Linked DNA regions of Ketobacter alkanivorans. The protein of the gene in region 2 interacts with the protein of the main gene of each other region in a pairwise test. Links are inferred from orthologs where the notes say so. Each region holds a gene or a part of one and is shown on either strand. Other genes may lie near its edges.

What was found. Proteins that work in one complex are often made in the same cells at the same time.
Region 1: the proteins of groL (region 2) and grpE interact in binary tests that used the Escherichia coli proteins (3 or more experiments, as listed by UniProt). The link is inferred for Ketobacter alkanivorans from one-to-one orthologs.

What each region holds. Positions count from the first base shown.
Region 1 is NZ_CP022684.1:1,610,269-1,613,497, reverse strand. The notes cover bases 255-3,229. They hold grpE (nucleotide exchange factor GrpE), read left to right. Parts: upstream 255-1,428; coding sequence 1,429-2,031; downstream 2,032-3,229. Other genes in these bases: dnaK (molecular chaperone DnaK), read left to right, coding at 2,184-3,229; hrcA (heat-inducible transcriptional repressor HrcA), read left to right, coding at 309-1,340. Also shown: DNA repair protein RecN, read right to left, coding at 1-175. UniProt on the Escherichia coli protein: Participates actively in the response to hyperosmotic and heat shock by preventing the aggregation of stress-denatured proteins, in association with DnaK and GrpE. It is the nucleotide exchange factor for DnaK and may function as a thermosensor.
Region 2 is NZ_CP022684.1:4,116,986-4,120,292, forward strand. What follows is about bases 212-3,044. They hold groL (chaperonin GroEL), read left to right. Parts: upstream 212-718; coding sequence 719-2,371; downstream 2,372-3,044. Other genes in these bases: Kalk_RS17675 (co-chaperone GroES), read left to right, coding at 373-663; Kalk_RS17685 (hypothetical protein), read right to left, coding at 2,450-2,980; Kalk_RS17690 (TetR/AcrR family transcriptional regulator), read right to left, coding at 3,044-3,044. Also shown: Kalk_RS17670 (FxsA family protein), read left to right, coding at 1-106; more of Kalk_RS17690, read right to left, coding at 3,045-3,307.

The sequences.
Region 1 (3,229 bases), 2.5 Mb from region 2 along the record:
CTCCATGGCGCACCGAGCCCGATTCGGCGCGATCCCCCAGGGCGAGCCCCAGTGCATCAATCATGATGGATTTACCGGCCCCGGTTTCTCCGGTGATCACCGTGAGTTTGTTGGGGATGTGTAGATCCAGCTGTTCGACAATGGCGAAGTTGCTTATGGTGATGTGTGTGAGCATGATTGGACGTGTTCGCGCCTGTTTGATCCGGGTGAGTGACCCATATTAGAGAAAATGGCGGCTTGTCGCCATCGGGAAAGCCGCGCTAGAATCAAAAAATGTTGCTGCAATTCAATCATATGACAGGACCTTGATGCGAGCCAAAATAGACCGTGCGGAAGAGGTGCTGAAAGCGCTGGTTGAGCGCTACATTCAGGATGGCGAGCCAGTGGGCTCAAAAGCCATTGCGCAGGCTATGGTCAACTCCGCCAGCCCCGCCACAATCCGTAATGTAATGGCCCAGCTGGAGCAGCGGGGGCTGATCCATTCTCCCCATACTTCTGCCGGGCGGGTGCCCACGCAGTTGGGGTACCGCATGTTTGTGGATACTCTGCTGACGGTGTCATCGCCGGGGGCTGATAACGTTGATCAGGTGAAAAAGCGCCTGTTGCCGGACAAAACGCCACAGGAATTAATGGAGGAGGCGTCTGAAGTCCTGTCCGATCTTACCTCCATGGCGGGCATTGTTATGGTGCCCAAGAGTGATCGCTCCAGCTTGCGACAGGTGGAGTTTCTGCCGCTGGAGGGCAATCGGGTGCTGGTGATTCTGGTGCTCAATGACCGCGAGGTGCAGAACCGCATCATTACCACCAGCCACCGCTACAGCGAATCGGAGCTGCAGGAGGCAGCCAACTATCTGAATCAGCACTTTATTGGTAATGCGCTGGGGCGGATTCGCGACAGTTTGCTGTGCTCCATGCAGGATGACAAAGTCCGCATGGATTCGTTGATGCAGACAGTGATTGAGGTGGCATCCCAGAGTTTTCAAAGCCCCAATGAATCGGAATGTGTGGTGTCTGGCCAGTCGAATCTGCTGGGTATGGTGGATCATCAGGGGGTTGATCGCCTGCGGGATCTGTTTGATGCCTTCCAGCGCAAACGGGATCTGCTGGATCTTATGGATCATTGTGTTAAAGCAGACGGTGTGCAGATCTTCATCGGGCAGGAGTCCGGCTACCATATGCTGGATGAATGCAGTCTGGTGTCCTCTACTTATGGCACCGAGGATGAGGTGCTGGGAGTGCTGGCGGTGATCGGCCCTACCCGTATGCCCTACCAGAAAGTTATCCCCATGGTTGATTTGACTGCAAAAATTCTCAGTGCGGCCTTGAAGCCTGCCAATTAATCCCCATATAGCTCTCAAATTTTTACGACTATCTGGCTCTGTCTGGCAGGGCTTAAGGTAAGTTTTTGTTTTATTTGGAGAATTCTTTATGTCCAATGATGAAGCGACGCGCCCCCAGGAACCCCAGGAAGAAGAGCAAATCCAGGCAGCGGAGCCGGAAGCGGTAGAGCAGGCAGCGGATTCAGCTGAAGCCACTGAAAATTTGGAAGCGCCCACAGTCGAATCCCTGTTGGAAGAAGTTGCCGCGTTGCAGGCCAAAATCAATGATCAGTCTGAGTCGGTGTTGCGGGCTCAGGCCGAGATGCAGAACGTGCGCCGTCGTGCCGAGCGGGATGTGGAGAATGCTCACAAGTTCGCGCTGGACAAGTTTTCCTCGGATCTGTTGCCTGTGATCGACAGCCTGGAGCGAGCCCTGGATGCGGCAGATAACCTGGAGGACGAGGTGGTTAAGGGGATGCGCGACGGGGTCGAGCTGACTCTGAAGATGTTTGTGGACACCTTGAGTAAACACGGTGTAGAGCAGATCTGCCCAATGGGCGAGCCCTTCAATCCTGAGTTGCATCAGGCGATGTCCATGGTGCCTAACCCCGATATGGAGCCTAACTCCGTTATGGCAGTGATGCAGAAGGGTTATGTGCTGAAAGGTCGATTGGTGCGCCCCGCCATGGTGGTGGTGTCTAAAGCCGGTTGATCTGCGGGGTGAGCGGTTTGCAGCAGGAACATTGCAGAACCCTTGAAAAGATGGCGTCAGTCCCCATCTAGGTAACCAGACACAGGGTGAGGCTAATACAGCCAATCCCTCGAACACAGTAATTAAACAGTTTTTTAAACATTAAACGGGCTATAAGCCCGCACCGAGCGAATCAGCGGAGAGTTAAAATGGGTAAAATTATCGGCATCGACCTGGGTACAACCAACTCGTGCGTAGCGGTAATGGAAGGCGACAAGCCCAAGGTTATCGAGAACAGCGAAGGTGATCGTACCACCCCGTCCATCATTGCTTATAACGAAGATGGAGAAATCCTGGTGGGGCAATCCGCTAAGCGTCAGGCGGTAACCAACCCACATAACACCATGTACGCAGTGAAGCGTCTGATTGGTCGCAAGTTCACTGACGACGAGGTGCAGAAAGACCTCAAGCGCGCCCCATTCAAAATCATCAAGTCCGATAATGGTGATGCTTGGGTAGAAGCGCAGGGCAAGAAAATGGCGCCTCCTCAGGTGTCTGCGGAAATTCTGAAAAAGATGAAGAAAACCGCAGAAGACTATCTGGGCGAGCCAGTAACCGAGGCGGTAATCACTGTACCGGCCTACTTTAATGACAGCCAGCGTCAGGCCACTAAAGATGCCGGCCGCATCGCTGGTTTGGATGTCAAGCGTATCATCAACGAGCCTACCGCAGCGGCCCTGGCCTACGGTATGGATAAAAAACGTGGCGACTCCGTGGTAGCGGTTTACGATCTGGGTGGTGGTACGTTCGATATCTCCATCATCGAAATCGCTGAAGTGGACGGTGAGCACCAGTTTGAAGTGCTGGCCACCAACGGTGATACCCATCTGGGTGGTGAAGATTTTGATTTGCGCCTGATCGAGTATCTGGCCGATGAATTCAAGAAAGATTCCGGTATCGATCTGCACAACGATCCTTTGGCTCTGCAGCGTCTGAAAGAGTCTGCCGAGAAAGCCAAGATCGAACTGTCTTCCAGTCAGCAGACTGAAGTGAACCTGCCTTATATCACTGCCGATGCCTCTGGCCCGAAACACTTGAACATCAAGCTGACCCGCGCCAAGTTGGAATCACTGGTTGAGAAAATGGTGGTGGACTCGCTGAAGCCTTGTGCTACAGCATTGAAAGATGCCGGTTTGAAAGCGTCTGACATCAACGAGGT
Region 2 (3,307 bases):
AGCGACTCAACCGGATTCAGATCAGCAGCGGCCGACCGTCTACGAAGATCGTCAAGGCCATTTCGTAATCGAAGGCGAAGTGGAGAAAAAAGACGAAACCCCTTAAAAACTGCTGCTTTCTTCACCAGTATTCACTGATTTTTATAAAAAAAGTTCGATCAGCCCCTTGAAATCACTCTTCGCAGCCCCAGTTATGGGGCATCGCCGACAATGTGCCCGGAAAGGTAATCTGAGCTCTTGACGGAAGTTTTCGCGGCACTATTATTAGCACTCTTGGATTGAGAGTGCTAATAACTGGTATCGCTCTAATCGTTGTATCAACCTGGCTAGCTACTTGGCCAACATCAAGGTTAATTGGGAGATAAAAAACTCATGAATATCCGTCCTTTACATGATCGCGTCGTGATTCGTCGTGTTGAAGAGGAAACTAAAAGCGCAGGTGGTATCGTTCTGCCCGGTTCCGCCACTGAAAAGCCTTCTCAAGGCGAAGTGCTGGCTGTGGGTCCTGGTCGAGTATCAGAGACTGGCGAAGTTCGCCCTCTGGATGTAAAAGCTGGTGACAAAGTTATCTTCGGTCAATACGCCGGTAGCACCGTAAAAATCGACGGTGAAGAGCTGTTGATCATGGGCGAAAACGAAATCTTTGGTGTTCTGGAAGGCTAAGCCTCCGCCACATTTCACTCATTGAAGAAACTAACGAATTCTAAAGGATACAATCATGGCTGCTAAAGAAGTTAAATTCGGTGACGCCGCCCGCGTCAAAATGGTTAAGGGCATCAACATCCTGGCGGATGCGGTTAAGGTAACGCTGGGCCCCAAAGGTCGTAACGTTGTGTTGGACAAAGCCTTCGGTGCTCCCACCATCACCAAAGACGGTGTTTCCGTAGCGAAAGAAATCGAGCTGGAAGACAAGTTCGAAAACATGGGCGCTCAAATGGTTAAGGAAGTTGCTTCCCAAGCCAATGATGCAGCCGGTGACGGTACCACTACTGCAACTGTTCTGGCTCAGGCCATTGTTAGCGAAGGCCTGCGTGCCGTTGCTGCTGGCATGAACCCAATGGATCTGAAGCGTGGCATTGATAAAGCGACTTCTGCGGTCGTTGCTGAACTGCAAGGCATGTCTATTCCTTGTGAAGATTCAAAAGCCATCGCTCAGGTAGGCACCATCTCTGCCAACAGCGACACGTCTGTGGGCACCATCATCGCTGAAGCGATGGAAAAAGTGGGCAAAGAAGGCGTTATCACTGTTGAAGAAGGCAGTGGTCTGGAAAACGAACTGGACGTAGTGGAAGGTATGCAGTTCGATCGCGGTTACCTGTCTCCTTACTTCATCAACAACCAGGAAAAAATGAGTGTTGAGCTGGAAAGCCCATACATCCTGCTGGTTGATAAGAAAATCTCCAACATTCGTGACCTGCTGCCGATCCTGGAAGCCGTTGCCAAGTCCGGCAAGCCTCTGCTGATCATCGCTGAAGACGTTGAAGGCGAAGCACTGGCTACTCTGGTAGTGAACAACATGCGCGGTATCGTGAAGATTGCTGCGGTAAAAGCACCTGGTTTCGGCGATCGTCGTAAAGCCATGCTGCAGGATATCGCTATCCTGACCGGTGGTACTGTGATTTCTGAAGAAGTGGGTCTGTCTCTGGAAGGCGCTACTCTGGATGATCTGGGTACTGCCAAGAAGATCTCCATCACCAAAGAAAACACCACTGTAGTGGACGGTGCCGGTGTTGAAGCTGAAATCCAGGCTCGTGTTAAGCAGATTCGTCAGCAGATCGAAGAAGCCACTTCCGATTACGATAAAGAAAAACTGCAAGAGCGCGTAGCCAAACTGGCTGGCGGTGTTGCCGTAATCAAGGTAGGTGCTGGCTCTGAAGTTGAAATGAAAGAGAAGAAAGCCCGCGTTGAAGATGCTCTGCACGCTACCCGTGCTGCGGTTGAAGAAGGTGTGGTTCCTGGTGGTGGTGTGGCGCTGGTTCGCGCGCTGTCCAACATCTCCTCTCTGGAAGGTGCTAACGAAGATCAGACCGCTGGTATTCAATTGGCGCTGCGCGCTATGGAAGCCCCTATTCGCCAAATCGCGTCTAACGCTGGTGCCGAAGCATCCGTAGTCGTCGACAAAGTGAAAAGCGGCTCCGGCAACTTCGGTTACGATGCTGCCACTGGCGAGTACGGTGACATGATCGAGTTGGGTATTCTTGACCCTGCCAAAGTAACCCGTTCAGCGCTGCAAGCTGCTGCCTCTATCGCTGGTTTGATGATCACAACCGAAGCAATGGTTGCTGATCTGCCAGAGAAAGAAGGTGCAGGTGGTGGCATGCCTGATATGGGCGGCATGGGCGGAATGGGTGGCATGGGCGGCATGATGTAATCATTCCCCCGGCGCTTATACGCTGATATAAAAAAGCCCCGCTCAATTGAGTGGGGCTTTTTTTTGCCTGCTGTTTACTTACTGAGTGGTGTCGATGGCAAACCACAGCACCAGCGCTGCCTCGTTATCTCCGGTTTTCCACATGGCAGGGCCAAGGAACAAGCCTGGCGATACCTCCCGTAGCTCATCACGTATTTTGCGCACAAACCATGGGTTTTCTGGTAGGTCATAATCCAGATAGATGCAGTCCTTGCCGTCGATTACCGATGGCTCCACGCGAGTATTAAAGGGAAACCACTGTTGTTTTAGCAGGGTCAGATTGATGCGGTTGATGCCTGTGCCAGTGCAATCGCTGGTGGCGTTAAAGCTTTTGCCTTCCCATGGAAATACTTTGGCTTTGCTCAGCAGGCTGATAGGGCCAAACAGGGGTGTTTGATCCAGGGTTCGAATGGCCAGCATGCGCCCTTTGGGAGTGCCGTTCAGTGTGTTAAAGCTGGAGGGGAGGGTGCCTTGGCGGTAGAGCGAGTCCAGCTCGTCAACCTGCATGGACGATAGCTGATCCAGGTGCAGAGTATCATCGGAAATGGTTGATGCGGTTATTGTGGTCATGATGTCCCTCTTTATGTTTGCGAGTTGTGTTGTGGTGAGTCGATAGCGTGGGGTGGGCTGCGCTCATTTCAGCAGCATCTGCCAGCACACCTCCTCTGCCTGCCGCAGCACGCTGTGGTTGAGTCGGGCATAGCCCAATTTGCCAGCTTTCATCAAGCCGACGAATGCCCCCCAGATCATGGCCATCATGGCGTCCGCAGGCAGGCTCTTGAATAGCCCTTTGCGGCCGTATTCGATGCAGAACAGACTGATGGGGGCGAGCACCTCCAGTTCCAATTGTCGGCTGGCGTCATCCAGGTAGGGGGCGTGATCCTGAAGCTCCAAAAA